Regions from separate parts of the Kosakonia radicincitans DSM 16656 genome, predicted to be linked through region 2. Evidence: predicted binding sites of a transcription regulator. Region 2 holds the regulator's gene; each other region holds the start of a gene.
The links. The regulator Fur, encoded in region 2, represses iron uptake genes when iron is present. The targets are predictions, from matches to a motif close to ATAATAATGAGAACNACTATCAA.
Positions count from the first base shown of each region.

Region 1: Y71_RS20190 (TonB-dependent siderophore receptor) is a predicted target of Fur. The motif match lies at 4,703-4,725, and genes of this name have one in related genera.
Region 3: feoA (ferrous iron transporter A) is a predicted target of Fur. The motif match lies at 2,675-2,697, and genes of this name have one in related genera.

Region 1 covers NZ_CP018016.1:4,174,964-4,180,921, reverse strand. Annotated here, with positions in the region: gene bamA (outer membrane protein assembly factor BamA) at 1-1,570, opposite strand, end outside; gene Y71_RS20190 (TonB-dependent siderophore receptor) at 2,237-4,495, opposite strand; gene Y71_RS20185 (LysR family transcriptional regulator) at 4,918-5,823, opposite strand.
Region 2 covers NZ_CP018016.1:3,977,538-3,983,495, forward strand. Annotated here, with positions in the region: gene pgm (phosphoglucomutase (alpha-D-glucose-1,6-bisphosphate-dependent)) at 1-632, opposite strand, end outside; gene seqA (replication initiation negative regulator SeqA) at 657-1,211, opposite strand; gene ybfF (esterase) at 1,394-2,167, shown strand; gene ybfE (LexA regulated protein) at 2,298-2,582, shown strand; gene fldA (flavodoxin FldA) at 2,746-3,276, shown strand; gene fur (ferric iron uptake transcriptional regulator) at 3,566-4,012, shown strand; gene Y71_RS19210 (beta-N-acetylhexosaminidase) at 4,119-5,958, opposite strand, start outside.
Region 3 covers NZ_CP018016.1:367,159-373,116, forward strand. Annotated here, with positions in the region: gene feoB (Fe(2+) transporter permease subunit FeoB) at 1-2,319, opposite strand; gene feoA (ferrous iron transporter A) at 2,352-2,579, opposite strand; gene Y71_RS01695 (Tex family protein) at 3,078-5,417, opposite strand; gene greB (transcription elongation factor GreB) at 5,516-5,958, opposite strand, start outside.

The sequences.
Region 1 (5,958 bases), 200 kb from region 2:
TATTATTTTCGCTGACCGGGAAGCCCATATTCCCGCTGAGGCCATAACTTTGCTGATTGTAGCTACCGGTGTCGGCATCAGTGGCATCGTAACTGTTATAGAAAATTTTGCCGCCGAGGCTTACCCCATCAACAGTGAAATAAGGATCGGTGACGCCCAGTTCAATATAAGACTGGTAACTACTGCGCGTACCGTTAAAACTGACGGTGTTGCCGGTGCCGAGCCAGTTATCCTGCGAAACGCCCAACTGGTAACTGATACCGCTATCCGTACCGTAGCCGAGGCCGACATTAAAAGAGCCGGTATTACGCTCCTTCACTTTATATTCGACATCCACCTGATCCGGCTGGCCGGAAACCGGTGTGATATGGCTCTCAACGGTTTCGAAATAGCCGGTGCGTTCCAGCCGCGCTTTCCCCTGTTGCACTTTCTCATCATTCAGCCATGCGCCTTCCATCTGGCGCATTTCCCGACGCAGTACCGAATCGCGGGACGTATCGTGGCCGGAAAACCGGATCTGGCGTACCGAGTAGCGACGCCCGGCATTGACATTAATCCGCAATGTGACGCTATGGTTTTTGTCGTCAATCTCCGGCACGGTTTTGACCTGCGGCCAGGCATAACCATCCTTGCCGTACAGTTTTTTGATCGCCTCTTCGACGCGAGTAATGCCCGCTGCGCTGTAAGTTTGCCCTTGCAGTGTTTGCGCCAGTGCATCCACCTCTTTATTGCGCTGCGCCAACTCGCCGTTCACCAGTGTGCTGACGACCTGATAGCGCTCACCCTCGGAAATATTCAACGTGATATACAGTGATTTTTTATCCGGCGTCATACTGACCTGGCTGGAATCAATCGCAAAACGTGCAAACCCACGATCGAGATAATAGCTGCGGAGAGTCTCGATATCGGCTTCAAGTTTTTGCTTTTGATATTTCTGATCGCCAAGCACATTCCACCACGGTACTTGATCGCGTAATTGCAACTGATCCAGCAAGGTCTGCTCGCTGAATACATGGTTGCCAATAATATTAATCTGGACGATTTTAGCGGAAAGCCCTTCCTGAAAAACAAATTTCACATCAACGCGATTGCGCGGTAATGGCGTTACCACGGAATGAACCTGGGCGCTGTATTTCCCTACGCTGTAATAAAAGTCCTGTAACGCTTTTTCTATTTCCGAAAGGTTATTGCGATCCAGCGCGGAACCTTCCTGAATGCCATTGGCACGCAGGTTCTCTTTGAGCACATCATCTTTTATCGCTTTATTTCCTGCGAAGCTAATCTGTGCGATTGTTGGCCGTTCTTTGACCTTTACCAGCAATGTTTCGCCTTCGCGCAGGATCTGCACATTATCGAAACTGCCGCTGGCGTACAGCGCACGTACCGATTCGCTGATATCGTCATTGGTGACATCTTCACCCGCTTTGATCGGCATACTGAGCAGTGCTGCCCCAATGGTAACGCGTTGCAAACCTTCAAACTGAATATCATTGATTTTCAAAGAGGTGGCGGCATGCAAAGCGCAAGGAGACAACAATAAACCGGCGATGATATTGTATTTTTTAAGCATGAAAGTTTCGTCTAAGAGATATTTTCAAAGAGAACGGCTGCAAATAGAAATGCAGGATTGCATTTAATCATGGGGAAAGAATGGAGAAAGCATGGATATACAACGCAGGTAAAAATAATATGCGCGCAAGGAACTTTATTGGAATGTTAATATCAAAAAGTTTGTCTGCGAGGGGTGTAATATTATTTTTGACTCACTCCTTAAAAAAGCCCCCTTCCTGAACGGGGGGAAAGGGGGAAGAGTTTATTAGGAATGATGTCCTCTGCACTCAACAAAGAACGCTGAGACAATAACAAATAATGTGTCAGTTAAAATGAAGAAAGCATGGATAATATATGTATGAAAAAAGGGGCTGCTGAGCATAAAGTCGTTAGTCGAGGAAATCATTAATAAAAGAGCGCAGTGAAGGGAAATCCCCCCTCCACCGCATGGCTGCGGTTGGGATTTGGAAGGGGGGATGGAGTACTACTTTTATGAAGGAGTGGTATTACACCACAGTTGATTTCTGCTGGATCCATTCCCGCCGAACTCAACTGCGCTAATAATAAACCCGCATCGTGAAAGGATTATGCAGAAGCGATGAAGATTTTGTCATCATATATAACAGCGCGGATTTAGCGCACAAAAAAGCCGGAAAAGTAACCTGTTCCGGCTTGGATGATGACATCAGAAATGCGTGTTCACGCTAACATAAAAGGTGCGTCCGGATTCGTTATACGTTTCTGCGCCTGCGCCGTACAGGTAAGCACCGGTGGTGCTGTTGCCGGTGGTTTGCGCATTACCGGCGCGGTAGTGGCGGATATCAAAGATATTGTCCACGCCGCCGGTCAGGCTCAGGTTTTTGTTCACCGTCCAGGTCGAGCTCAGACCGACCACGCTGTAAGGGCTGACTTCATTCAACTCACTGCCGGAAACCGCTTCACCTTTATAGTTGAAGCGTTTGGGTTTCTGCCGTCCGTACCAGGTAAAGGTGCTTTGCAGCGACAAATCATCGCGTACCTGCCAGGCCAGCGTCGAGTTCAGGGTAAATTGCGGGATCACCGACAGACGATCGCCCGTGGTTTTGTTCTTGCTTTGCAGCATCCACGTCATGTTGTTACTCCAGTTGACGCTTTCGCTAACCGGAACATTCAGCGTGCCTTCCAGCCCTTCCACTAACGCTTTCGGCACGTTTTCCCACTGATAAATATTGGTGGTGCCATTGCTGGCGGTACCGACGGCGGAATAACCGGATTCGATCTTGTTGTGGTAATCATTGCGGAAGTAAGTGATGCCGCCCTGGAAGCCGTTGTGTTTGTACTCGATGCCGATCTCTTTGTTAACGCTGGTCTCGGCTTTCAGGTCGCTGTTACCCATCAGATAACAGGCTGAACTACTGGCATAGCATCCCTGGCCATTACTGTAGAGAATGTAGTTCGGGTTGAGCTGATAAAGATTTGGCGCTTTATAGGCGCGCGCAATCCCCAGTTTTAACGTCCAGTCCTCCGCCAGCCCTTGCGACAGGTTCAGCGACGGGCTCCAGTTGTTGCCGACAATCGAATGGTGATCAAAGCGCAGCGCCGGTGTCAGCATGGTGCTGTCGGTAAGGGCGATATTATCTTCGGTAAACAGCGAGAAGATCTCCGCGCTGGAATATGGACTGCGATTGGTGCTGCTGACGCCATCAATCGATCCGTAAGAGAGCGACTGGGTTGTCGAAACGCCATCTTTCATGCGCTGCTGGTTCCACTCGGTGCCGATAGTCAGGTTCTGATCGACGCCCAGCGTAAATGGAATGTTGACCTCGCTGTGTAGCAGTACATCGGAAAGATCAATATCGAAGAACTTATCGCTGGAGAAGATCCCTTCCGTGCCGCCAGCCAGTCCTTCGCCGAGCCGGGAGTTGCGGGTGCGTTCATACTGCGCGTAGGTGTTGGTTGTTACGCCATTGTCCCAGCCGCCGGTCCAGGTCACGCCCCAGTTCTGGCGGTAAAGACGGTTGGTCTCTTTGCCATACATACTTTTCACCAGCGTGCTGGTGTTGGTGTTCTGCGTATCGCCTGCGTACAGGTTGCCCTGACGGCTGTAGCCGGACTCAAACTCCAGTGCCTGCATCGGGGCGAATTCCCAGCGCACTTTGCCGTGAATATCTTTATTGATCACCCCTTCACGGCCTGCCGGATAAGAACCGGCGTAGGTACCGGTGCGTGCGGCTTCGTGGCCGGAGTTGATGTCCTGTGCGTCGGCCTGGGTTTTGCTCAGGTTGCCCCACAGGTTAAAGCTGACGGTATCGGAAAGCGGGCCGTTCAGGCTGAAGTTGGTGCGTTTCGTCGAACCTTCTTTGCGGTGCTGCGGCGCATTCAGATAAGTGTTCCATGAACCGTGCCATTCACCGGTAGTGGGTTTGGTGATGATATTCACTACGCCGCCCATCGCGCCGTTGCCGTAGCGCGCGGCGGCCGGGCCACGGATCACATCGATATGATCGATCATTTCCGCCGGTACCCAGTTGCTGTCGCCACGGCTATCGCGATCGCCACGCCAGCCATAGCGCACCGAGTTACGGCTGGTCACCGGTTTGCCATCCACCAGAATCAGCGTGTTTTCCGGCCCCATACCCCGGATGTCGATCTGGCGATTATTTCCGCGCTGACCGCTGGTGGAGTTGCCGGTCAGGTTGACGCCAGGCTGCGTGCGGATCAGTTCCGAGACATCGCGAGCGGGCGGGTGTTTGCGGATTTGTTCGGCGGTAATGGTGGATACGCCGGAAGCCTGCAACGTCTGTTTGGCGGCGGTTACCACCAGCGTATCTTCCTGCGTTTTGGTTGTGTCCGTCGCGGTTTGGTCAGAAGTATTACTGGTGTCAGCGGCCTGTACCGGAAGCGTCAGACCCCACAGTGCCACGTGAATCAGCATGGCCAGTGGATAATGTGAAGCGTGTTTCATGCCATATTCCCTGTATTTTTATGTGTACGGTTCTCGCTTTTTTCGGGCGTCGTGACGCCTCCCTGAGCCGTGGCATAAAAAAGAGAATACATGCCCGGACTGCGGCGGTTATCTGCGTCAATAAATGAGTAAAAACGAGAGGGATTATTTGCACGATGGGGAAAACGTTATTCGCCAGAGAATCCTCATCATGCGCGAATGACGTTAATAGAAATGAAATTCATTATCAATGATAATAGCTATTCAAAATTTACAAATTTAAATGTTATTTATAATCAAGGATTTATAAATATACTCTTAGAATTGGTATGCGAAGTGGGTAAATAATAAAAGCAAATCATCATTGTTAATTCATAATGTTTTCAAATTCTCTTCATTATTAACGTTGTTATTCGTTGAGTCACGAAAATAATATGCCGACATTAGCGGTTAACATTTTTCGGGAAACTCTCCAGCAGCCAGTCAATAAAAACCCGCAGGCGATGTGTAACATGGCGGTTTTGCGGATAGACCACATGGAAAGGGTAGGGCGCGGGACGCCACGGGCGCAAAATTTCCACCAGCGCGCCGCTCTTCAGCGCGCTTTCCAGCGCATAACTGAAGGTCTGAATAATCCCCAGCCCGGCCAGGCCGGCGGCCAGATGGGCGTTACTCTCGTTTACGCCGATGCGGTGATCGACCTTGATTTCACACTTTTCGCCGTCGCGCTCAAAACGTAAGGGGAAGGCTCTGCCGGTTTGCGGCGACAGATAACTCACCAGCCGGTGGCCATTTTTCAGCTCGTCCGGGTAGGCGGGCGTGCCAAAGGCTTTCAGATACGCGGGCGTGGCGCAGGTCAGCAGTGTTGCAGCGCCAATCTGGCGGGCGATCAGTGAGGAGTTATCCAGCGGGCCGCCACGGATCACGCAGTCCACATTGTCGCTGATCAGATCCACCGGGCGGTCAGAAACGCCGAGATCGATACGAATATCCGGGTAGCGCGCCAGAAACTCCGGCAGCGCCGGGATCAGCACATCGCGCGCCGTGGAGCCGCCGACGTCAATACGCAACTGACCACGCGGATGGCTGCGCACGCTGTTAAAGGAGGTATCGATATCTTCCAGATCGCGCAAAATGCGCGCGGTTTTGTCGTAATAGTCGCGTCCTTCCGGCGTCACCGTCACGCGGCGAGTGGTACGCTGCAACAACCGCACGCCGAGGTGCGCTTCCAGCTCCTGCACCAGTTTACTTAGCGTGGCGTTAGGCATCTCCAGTGAATCTGCCGCCCGGGTAAAATTTCCGGCTTCCACCACGCGGGCAAAAGCCCGTATTGCCTGCAACTGATCCATACGTCCCCCTTACTGGCGAAAATTGATTATACACCACGGTGAATAGTCATTTTCATTTTTCGGTATTTTTCAATAAAAACGCCAGCGCTACAGTGCAGCTATACCGAAGACGTCAGCCCGGCTGACCGCCGGTAA
Region 2 (5,958 bases):
AATGGCTGCACCAGATCTTTTTCTGTCACATGACCGGAGGCCAGCGCTGCATCCAGCGTAAGACGTTTCACGCCTTTCAGACCATCCGCCAACAGCGCATTCGCGCGGTCTTCCACCACTTTGGTAACGTTGGTATCAGCCGGGCCACCGTTAGGCGGGTTGTACTTGATCCCGCCATCTTCTGGTGGGTTATGCGACGGGGTGATAACGATACCGTCCGCCTGCGCGCCGCCGTTTTTGTTGTGTACCAGAATGGCATTTGAGATGGCAGGCGTGGGCGTGAAGCCGTTATTTTCCTGCACGATCACATCCACACCGTTTGCTGTCAGCACTTCCAGCACGGAGATAAACGCCGGTTCAGACAGCGCGTGAGTATCTTTACCCACATAGCACGGCCCGGTAATCCCGTTTTTTGCACGCTCTTCGGCAATCGCCTGAGCGATGGCCAGAATGTGTGGCTCGTTGAAGCTGTGGCGATGGGCGCTGCCACGGTGGCCGGAAGTGCCAAATTTCACCGCATGTTCTGAATTACCGACTTCAGGTTTCAACACATAGTACTGCGCAGTAAGCTGGGCGACGTTAATCAAATCGCTCTGTTGTGCAGGTTGACCCGCACGCGGGTGGTTAGCCATTGCCTGGTCCTTTCAATGCAAGGATTAAATTGTGCCGCAAACTTTTTCAATCAATTCCGCCGGGAACTGCATTGACTGCATGATGTGCTCAATCATGCTGCATTTACGACCCGTATTGGTGTTGGTGATGACCCAGTAAGGGGTGTTCGGCACCTGCTTCGGTTTGGTCTGGTTGCCGTTCTGCAACAGGGTTTGCTCATTGACGGCAAAGTATACTCTTGTGCGCCCGTGCAGTGATTCAGTGGATTCCGTAAAGCCTTTGTCGTCGAGTGAATAGAGGGTAGACAGCACCATCAGGAAACGATTGACGGCCTTTTTCTGCTCGGCATATTCATCAGAGAGGAGCAGCTCACGCACGGCGCGGACTTTATCTTTTGCGGTATTAGCCGGTTTGATGCCTTCGACAGCAACGACGGTACGCGGCTCTTTTACCGTTGCAAGAGAAGCGGCAGGCTGTGCCGGTGATACGGCGGAAAATTTCAACATGCGCCGTAAAATGTCGGATGCGCTCTCGCCGATATGCTTAGTATGGCTGGCAATATAACTGTAGAGCTCATCATCAACTTCGATCGTTTTCATCTTAATCCAGTGCGATATCTAATCTGAATACAAGTGTTGGGATTATAAAGTGAAATCTCAACAGCGGATAGCGTCAAACCAGGATGGCGGCAAAAGTAAGAGTAATTCTTAACCTTGCAGCCGGGCGGCAGAATGTTCACCATAATAACCTAACCCGCCAGAGTGAAAAAAAGAACTTTCCTATGAAATTGAATACGCGAGCGCAATCTGCACAACATCCGCACAACAATTCTCCTGTCGTCCTTGTCCACGGGCTGTTTGGTAGCCTCGATAACCTCGGCGTACTGGCCCGCGAACTGGTACAGGAGTATGACGTGGTGCAGGTTGATATGCGCAACCACGGTCTTTCCCCCCGCTCCGACGAGATGAACTATCCGGCAATGGCGCAGGATCTGCTGGATACGCTGGACGCCCATCATATCGACAAGGCTATCTTTATTGGGCACTCAATGGGCGGCAAAGCCGTGATGGCGCTGTCGGCACTGGCGCCGGAACGCGTAGAAAAGCTGGTGGCGATTGATATTGCACCGGTCGATTACCATGTTCGCCGCCATGACGAGATATTTGCCGCGATCAATGCCGTCACTGACGCGCAGGTCACTACGCGCCAGCAGGCGGCTTCGCTAATGCGCGAGCATGTAAAAGAAGAAGGCGTGATCCAGTTTCTGCTGAAATCGTTTGTTGAGGGCGAGTGGCGTTTCAATGTTCCGGTGTTGTGGGAGCAATATCCGCATATTGTTGGCTGGGAAACCATTCCCGCATGGCCTCATCCGGCACTGTTTGTCTGTGGCGGCAACTCCCCTTACGTTACGGAGCAGTACCGGAGCGCTTTGCTTGAACAGTTCCCGCAGGCGCGCGCGCATGTGATTGCTGGCGCCGGTCACTGGGTGCATGCGGAAAAACCTGAAGCGGTAATGCGGGCAATTAATCGTTATCTCGCTGAAAAGTCAAACTGATTAAAAAGGCGGCGACCAGTCGCCAGAACGCGTCCGCCCGTTGGCGCGCCCGTTATGCTGATGTATGATGGCGCGCTATTCAGCCCGGGCGGCAGCCCGATTGCTTGTCTTTCCCGTAGTATGCTTAAACATGGCTAAAGAACAAACGGACCGTACAACCCTGGATCTGTTCGCGAATGAGCGTCGCCCGGGACGGCCGAAGACGAATCCGCTCTCGCGTGATGAACAGTTACGCATCAACAAACGCAATCAATTAAAACGCGATAAAGTTCGTGGGCTTAAACGCGTCGAGCTAAAACTGAATGTTGAAGCCGTTGATGCATTAAACGAACTTGCCGATGCGCGCGACATGAGCCGCAGCGAACTTATCGAAGAGATGCTGCTGGCACAGCTGAGCGCATTGCGCGGAAAGTAATTACTCCGAATCACCTCTCTTATTTCTACGTTTTCATGTGTCATACAGTGCACTCCGCGGCGATAGCTGTTTTCGCGCGCTTCTCTGTTCTGCTATGATTGCCCTTATCTGTGGGCGTAGCGCCACCATCATATTCATTAGGTTTCAAGAGGTTATTTTACTCATGGCAATTACAGGTATTTTCTTCGGCAGCGACACCGGCAACACCGAAAATATTGCGAAAATGATTCAGAGTCAGCTTGGTAAGGACGTTGCCGACGTACATGACATTGCCAAAAGCAGCAAAGAAGATATCGAAGGATATGACATTCTGCTGCTCGGCATTCCGACCTGGTATTATGGCGAAGCGCAGTGCGACTGGGATGATTTCTTCCCGACGCTGGAAGACATTGATTTTAATGGTAAGTTAGTTGCGCTGTTTGGCTGCGGCGATCAGGAAGACTATGCAGAATATTTCTGTGATGCGCTGGGTACGATCCGCGATATTATTGAGCCGCGCGGCGCGACCATCGTGGGCCACTGGCCGACTGCAGGCTACCATTTCGAAGCCTCTAAAGGTCTGGTGGATGACGACCATTTTGTTGGTCTGGCCATTGACGAAGATCGCCAGCCAGAACTGACCGCAGAACGCGTGCAAAAATGGGTTAAGCAAGTTCGCGAAGAGCTGCATCTTGATGACATCATCAACGCCTGATTTTACGGCGTAATCTGTGGGTTACGTGGTATTAATAGGTAAAAGCAATGGAAATAATTGCTACAAATTTTTAACTTTTTTCTCCATCGCTGTACAATAAGCCCTGCTAAAGTGGTGTCATAAAGCACAGGAGTTGCTGGTGACACCACGTTTTAAAAGCTTACTTTACTTGAGGACTTGCAGTTTTCATTTAGCCATGGCAGTTCTATAATGAGACGCATTATCCCAGGTGCATTCCTTCTAACTTCCATTGAGGAAGTGAATCGTATAGCAACAGGACAGATTCCGCATGACTGACAACAATACCGCATTAAAGAAGGCTGGCCTGAAAGTCACGCTTCCTCGGTTAAAAATCCTGGAAGTACTTCAGGAACCGGATAACCATCATGTCAGTGCGGAAGATTTATATAAACGACTGATCGACATGGGCGAAGAGATCGGGCTGGCGACAGTATACCGTGTACTGAACCAGTTTGATGACGCCGGCATTGTGACCCGTCATAACTTCGAAGGCGGGAAATCCGTTTTTGAACTGACTCAGCAGCATCACCACGATCACCTGATTTGCCTCGACTGCGGCAAAGTGATCGAATTCAGTGATGATTCCATCGAAGCGCGCCAGCGCGAAATCGCCGCGAAACACGGTATTCGTCTGACGAACCATAGTCTTTACCTGTACGGTCACTGCGCCGAGGGTGACTGCCGCGAAGATGAACACGCGCACGACGCGAAATAATCCCTTTTCATACTCAAGCCAGCCTTCGGGTTGGCTTTTTTTTTGCCCTTCAAAAACAAAAATGCCCGGCAGGTTTGCGCTGCCGGGCAGGTTACTTCAGCAATAATTACGCTTTCACGCTATCCACACGGCTGAAACGTTTACCGTCCGGGCTGGCGGTACGGATCTGCACTTCCCCGCTCACCTGAGGACGCGCTTTATTATCGTAGCGCAGCCAGTTTTTACCGCCGTCCGTAGAATATTCCACGACCATTCCCGGGAAGCTGGTATTGGCTTCCAGCTTGCCGCCAACCACGCGCGCGCCCGGTACAGGCAGACGGTAGTTGATGCCTGCTTTGTCCAGTTTTGCCAGTTCACGATGGCCTAACAGATTTGCAAAGCGGCTCCAGTCTTTATCCAGCGCTTTTACATCGACCAGATGAGTTTCACCGCCTTTGTACTCGCGCCCGGCCTGATAATCCTGTTCCCAACCGGCGCGGTGCCAGGCACGCTCTGCGACCGCAATCATGCGTGGATAAATCATGTATTCCATCTGGTTGTCGGTACGCACCACTTCACTCCACAGCTGAGCAGAAAGACCATAGGCTCCAGGCCACGGTTTATCCGATTTCGCGCTGAATGGATTGCCGTCACGATCCAGTGAAGTTTCAGCATTTTGCGGCATGTTATCCGGCGCAAAGCTGAAGATCTTGCGCTCATCGCTAAAGCGCGTGCCCCAGTAGTAGCCGCTTTCCGCCGGATGGACTTCGTTCGGGAAGTCGAGGTAAACATAGTCCGGGTTCGAGACAATGACGCGGAACCCTTTGTTCGCCCAGTCATTTACTGAATCGAAACCGCCCCAATAGAGCGTATCCCAGAAGTTAACATTGACGTGATCGGTGGCAAACTCAGCGGCATTTTTGGCATCTTTCAGGCCATCCTGCCACGCCTGCATGGTACCGATACCGTGCGCTTTCACCAGCTTGCTGACCTCAATACCAAAGTAGCTGGAAAGATGCTCAACATCTGCAACTTTACCCTCTTTAACCATAGTCTGGCAGACCTGAGATTTTGCCCACGGTTTGTCCTGCTTGCTCTGATCGATGATACCTTTGCCCGCTTCCGGTTTTTTCTGGTCGGTATAACCCGCCCCCAGATAGATGTTTTTCGCTTCGTCACCGCCAAAATGCCAGGTGTTCAGCGGTACACCCGCTTCTTTGTGCATTTGCTGGATTTCGCCAATCACTTTATCGACGAAATTGCGCGACGAATCGAGGCAAGGGTTCAGATAGCCAGTGCGGTTATAGAACTGTACCCCGGTGGTATTAGAGGTGTCCGTCGGATCCAGCAAACGGTACTGATTCGCCTCTTTCTCTTTACCCTCTTTCATCAGGCGCTCATAGCGCGCTTCCATTGAGATCACGGCTGCACGGGCGTGTGCCGGCATATCAATTTCCGGGATCACTTCAATCTGGCGCGCTTTCGCGTACTTCAGTATGTCGATGTAATCGGTTCGGCTGAAGTGGCCGCTGCCATTGTTGTTGCTGTCCGGGCCGGAACCCAATTGCGGCAGCAGGCAGGTTTTCTCGCTCAGATCGTGGCAACGTTTACTGCCGATGTCGGTCAACTCAGGCAGACCAGGGATCTCAATGCGCCAGCCTTCGTCATCGGTAAGGTGAAAGTGGAATTTGTTCAGCTTATACGCTGACATCTGATCCAGCAGGCGTAGTACGGCATCTTTGCTATGGAAGTTACGTCCCACATCAAGCTGAATACCGCGATAATCAAAACGCGGTGCGTCTTTTGCTTCAAGCCGTGCGATTTTCTGCTCGCCACTGGAAGGGATCAGCGACAGCAAAGATTGCAGGCCGTAGAACACGCCAGCCTGATCAAAGCCGGTGATTACCGCCTCATTTGCCCCAATGTGCAACTGATAGGCACCAGATATGGCTTCATCACCCGCAAAA
Region 3 (5,958 bases), 2.2 Mb from region 2:
TTAATGGCAGTCGCCCGCCGGGCTGTCACAGCAACTGGCGACAGTTTTACGTGTAGCCAGCGTACTGATATCCACCCGGCTTCTGGCCCGGCGCAGCGCGCCAATGACCACCACGTTAAACAGGAGAACCGCCAGAATGCAGGTCAGGCTGTAGAGTGGATGCTGGTTAAAGGTGACACTTTGATAGAACAACGTTGCCAGTGAGTAGGCGATATTCAGCCCCCACAGCACCGAGAATCCCATCCAGCCGCGGCTCGATTCGCGGGCGATTGCGCCCATCGCGGTAATGCACGGCACGTAGAGCAGGACGAAAATCAGGTAGCTATAGGCGGCGGCCGCGCTGCCGAATTTCTGGCTCATTACGCCCATCGTACCCGTCGCCATTTCACCGTCGCCTTTACTGGCTTCGATTGGGTTGGCCAGCACGCTCAGGCTGAAGGTATCGCGCACGCTTTTCACGGTGTCTTCCAGCGCGGCAATCAGCTCGTCGCTCAGGCTGAATTCCGCCGGATTAAAGCCAGCTTGCTCAATATTTTCGGCGGTATAGAGCGTATTCAGTGTACCCACCACCACTTCTTTCGCCATCGCGCCAGTGACCAGGCCGACAGTGGCCTGCCAGTGATCGCCATGCACGCCAATCGGCTCCAGCAGCGGTGTAAATACCCGGCTGATCGACGCCAGCGCAGATTCATCGATTTTATGTACCGTCCGGCCATCCAGCGAGAAACTGTTCATTGCGCTGAGGAAAATGCTGACGATGATGATGACTTTACCCGCGCGGATCACAAAGCCTTTCAGGCGCTGCCAGGTTTGCAGCAGCAGGCTTTTCAGATGCGGTACGTGATAGACCGGAAGCTCCATCACGAACGGCGAGGCTTCACCGCGCAGCAGGGTAAATTTCAACATCAGCCCGGTGAGGATCGCCATTACAATCCCCAGCACGTAGAGTGAGAAGACGGTGATCGCACCATGCTGGCCGAAAAAAGCCGCCGAGAAGACAGCGAAAATGGCCAGACGTGCGCCGCAGGACATAAACGGCGCCATCATGATAGTAATTAACCGTTCACGCGGGGCATCCAGCGTACGGGCGCCCATCACTGACGGCACGTTGCAGCCGAAACCAACAATCAGCGGCACAAAGGATTTTCCTGGCAGCCCCAGCGATTGCATCAGCCGGTCCATCACAAAGGCCGCGCGCGCCATATAGCCGGAATCTTCAAGGAACGACATAAACAGGTACATCATGCCAAGCTGCGGCACCAGCGGCAGTACGGTATTCACCCCGCCGCCGAGCCCCTGAGCAAGGAAGATTGTCAGCCATTCCGGAAAGTGCAGCGTGGCACCCAGCCACTGAATGCCATGGATAAAAATCGCCACTGAACCGGCGTCGAAGATCGGCTGGAACGCACCACCAATGTTGATGGCGAACAGAAACATCAGATACATGACAAACAGAAAGATCGGCAGACCCAAAAAGCGGTTGATCACAATGCGGTCAACGGCGGCGGTAAACTGGCTCGGCTCGGCCGTTAACGTGTTGCTGACGGTGTCGCAGATGGCGGCAATCGACTGGTAACGCGCATCGGCAATATGCAGCGCCGGATCGTCCATCCCGTCTTTCAGACGGGAGAGTGCAGCGTCGAATTGCTGGTTGTTGATGCCCGAGTTCGCGCGGCTGTAGATATCACCCTCGAGTATTTGCAGACCCATCCAGCGGCGCTGCTGTTGCGGAAGCTCCTCCGGCATCTGCGCGGCCAGCGCGTCGGCTTCACGGGAAAGCGGTTGGGCGTAATGCACCAGTTCGATATTGTCATTGGCGCGATGACGATCCACCGCCAGCTTCAGCGCTTCAATACCGCGACCACGTGTGGATACCAGCGGGATAACCGGGCAGCCAAGGCGGGCTGAAAGGGCATCTACATCGATGCGCACTTTTTGTTTTTCAGCGATATCCAGCATGTTGAGCGCGATGATGCATGGTACGCCCAGTTCCAGCAGTTGGAGTGTCAGATAAAGATTGCGTTCAAGGTTCGAAGCATCCACCACGTTGATCAGCAGATCGGCATCGCCACTCAAAATGTAGTGACAGGCAATCTGCTCATCCAGCGATGTTTGCGCCGAAATGGTGGTCAGCGAATAGGTGCCAGGCAGGTCAACCAGCGTAACCTGGTGATCGGTTGTGGTGAAAAAGCCCTCTTTGCGCTCTACCGTTACGCCAGACCAGTTTCCCACCCGCTGGCGCGCTCCCGTTAACTGATTGAATAATGTCGTCTTGCCGGAATTAGGATTACCAATTAAACCAATGGTCAATTTTTTCATTTTACTTAGCACTCTATGTCATAGCTGACCGGTTAACGGGACATCGCTTCCAGTTCGAGAAAAGCGAGATCTTTTTTCCGTAACACTAAATTAACGCGGCGGGTCTCGATATGAATGGGATCGCCTAATGGTGCCACCCGCACCACATTAAAAGATGAGCCGGGCAACATACCTAATGACAGGAGTTTTTGCCGCCAGGCCGGGCTTATTTGCTGTGAGAAGCCGGTAATTTTCCACACACTGTCAGGAGAGAAATGCATAGTGCCTACTTATTTTTGCTGCGAGCCGATGTTTGCCGTACGTCATCACGACGCACCGTGAACCCATGAAGAGTAAAGAACAGCCAACGAGAACAATGATAATGAGAATAGTTTTTATCATCAATAATAAAAATGCGTCAGGACGGGAGAGGAAATAAAAATTCGATTTTGTTTTGACGTAGCTCAAAAATAAGTTGGGTTCTGAATTTTGCGCGGCGCAGTAACACATTAATGAGAAATAAATAATTGTTATTTATATCGGGATCTTAATCTTTTATTCATATTTGAAATGGTGCGCGGGCCGTAAGTCCGCTGATGTAAATTCCGATAAATAAATACGATGTCAGTAAATTGATTAATAATTTTGAATATCAATAACCAGCAAAAATAATAGGTTAATAATTCTCTATGATTAACAGCACTAAGAAAAAGGCGCTTTTTCGACGGTGTTGCACCAAAAATAACCCCTCTCCCGCAGGCGCAAGAGAGGGGAGAGGATTAGCGTTTTTTACCCATCGCCGCCGCCAGTGCATCCATCATTGCGCTGTTGCCGCCGGGTTGAGGGCTGCGATCCCGCGGTGATTTTGCCGGACGCGCGCTACTCCGGTTACCAACATCGCGACTACCGCCATTGCCACTGCCGCGACGGCTGTTACTGTCGCCTGGTTGTTCGTCCAGACGCATGGTCAACGCAATACGTTTACGCGGCAGATCGACTTCCAGCACTTTCACCTTCACGATATCGCCTGCTTTCACCACCGTATGCGGATCTTCAACGAACTTATCCGCCAGCGAGGAGATATGTACCAGCCCGTCCTGATGCACGCCGATATCAACGAACGCGCCAAAGTTGGTGACGTTGGTCACTGCGCCTTCCAGCACCATACCTGGCAACAGATCGTTCATGGTTTCGATGCCTTCGGCGAAGGTCGCGGTTTTGAACTCCGGACGCGGGTCGCGGCCCGGTTTCTCCAGCTCTTTGATGATGTCGGTGACGGTCGGCACGCCGAACTGCTCGTCGGTAAACTCGGACGGTTTCAGCTTACGTAACTCGGCGCTGTTGCCCATCAGATCGCGCAGGGACTGTGCGGTTGCCGCCAGAATTCGCTCGACCACCGGATAGGTTTCCGGGTGAACGGTGGAAGCATCCAGCGGGTTGTCGCCGTGGTTAATACGCAGGAAGCCCGCGCACTGTTCAAAGGCTTTCGGCCCAAGGCGGCTCACTTTTAGCAGTTGCTGACGGTTCTGGAACTGACCGTTTTCATCGCGCCAGGAGACAATATTTTGCGCCATCATGCGGGTTAAACCGGCCACGCGCGTCAGTAGCGGCACCGAGGCGGTATTCAGATCAACGCCGACGGCGTTCACGCAGTCTTCAACGACGGCGTCCAGTTTACGCGCCAGCTGTGTCTGGCTGACGTCATGCTGATACTGGCCAACGCCGATTGATTTCGGGTCGATTTTCACCAGCTCAGCCAGGGGATCCTGTAAACGGCGGGCGATAGACACCGCACCGCGCAGAGAAACGTCGAGATCCGGGAATTCCAGCGCCGCCAGTTCGGAGGCGGAGTAGACTGACGCCCCCGCTTCGCTGACAATCACTTTCTGTGCGGTCACTTTCGGGAACTGTTTCTGCACATCCAGGTAGAAACGTTCGGTCTCGCGCGATGCTGTACCATTACCGATCGCCACCAGTTCGACGTTGTGTTTCTCGCACAGCGCCGCCACGGCAACCGCCGCTTTCGCTGCCTGCCCGGTGTGCGGATAAATCGTGTCGGTTGCGACCAGTTTGCCGGTGGCATCGACTACTGCCACTTTTACGCCGGTACGCAGGCCCGGATCGAGCCCCATCGTTGCACGCAGCCCGGCCGGTGCGGCCATCAGCAGATCGTGCAGGTTGCGGGCGAAGACGTTAATCGCTTCATCTTCCGCGCGTTCGCGCACAGTACCCATTAATTCAGTTTCAAGGTGCATCAGGACCTTAATGCGCCACGTCCAGCTCACGACGCTGCGGCGCCAGCTATCTGCCGGGGCGTTATTCAGGCGCAGGCCGAGATGGTCGATAATAATCTGCTCGCAGTGGCTCTCTTTCGGCGGCTCGTCAAACTGCGGATCGGCATTCAGCGCCAGTTGCAGCACACCCTCATTACGCCCACGGAACATGGCCAGCGCGCGGTGCGAAGGAACGGTAGAAATCGGTTCGTGATGATCGAAATAGTCGCGGAATTTCGCGCCTTCTTCCTCTTTGCCACTGACCACCGTCGCCACGAGATGGGCGTTTTTCCACAGATAGTCACGGACTTTCGCCAGCAGGGCCGCATCCTCAGCGAAGCGCTCCATCAGGATATAACGCGCGCCATCAAGCGCCGCTTTGCTGTCGGCAACACCTTTATCTGCATCCACAAACGTGGCGGCCAGCGTTTCCGGATCCTGCGACGGGTCATTCCACAGTTGGTCTGCCAGCGGTTCGAGACCGGCTTCAATCGCGATTTGCCCGCGCGTGCGACGCTTCGGTTTGTAGGGAAGATAGAAGTCTTCGAGTTCGGTTTTGCTCAGCGTACCGTTGATGGCTTTCGCCAGCTCTTCGCTGAGTTTGCCCTGCTCGCCAATCGATTTCAGGATTGCCTGGCGGCGCTCTTCCAGCTCGCGCAGGTAACCAAGGCGGGTTTCGAGCTGACGCAATTGCGTGTCGTCCAGACCGCCGGTGACCTCTTTACGGTAGCGCGCGATAAACGGCACGGTATTCCCTTCATCAAGCAGGCGAACGGCGGATTCCACCTGTTCGGTCCGTGCCTGAAGTTCACCCGCAATAATGCGGCAGAGCGAATCATTCATCATTTCTTTCATCATCTTCTGAACAAAATCAGCGGATAGTTATACGGACTGGCACTGTAAAATGCCAGCCACCGGGGTGGTTCCTGGATTGTTCTGTGCGGTTATTTCACATATTCGATTTCATTAACGTACCAGGTGGCTTCGCCACCTGGTGTTTGTACGATCGCCACATCGCCGGCTTCTTTTTTCAGCAGGGCGCGGGCCATCGGCGAATCGATAGAGATGTAATCCTTGCGGCCAAAGATCTCATCGTAGCCGACGATGCGAAAGCGCAGAGTATCGCCATCATCGTTTTCGATCTCCACCCATGCGCCAAAGAAAACTTTGCCTTCCTGTTGCGGTGAATAATCAACGATTTTCAGGTTTTCCAGACATTTCGTCAGATAACGTACCCGGCGGTCTATTTCGCGCAGGCGTTTTTTGTTGTACTGATAATCAGCGTTTTCGCTGCGATCGCCCAGGCTTGCCGCCCAGGTCACTTTTTTCGTGACTTCCGGGCGCTCCTGACGCCAGAGAAAATCGAGTTCCTGCTTCAGTTTGTCAT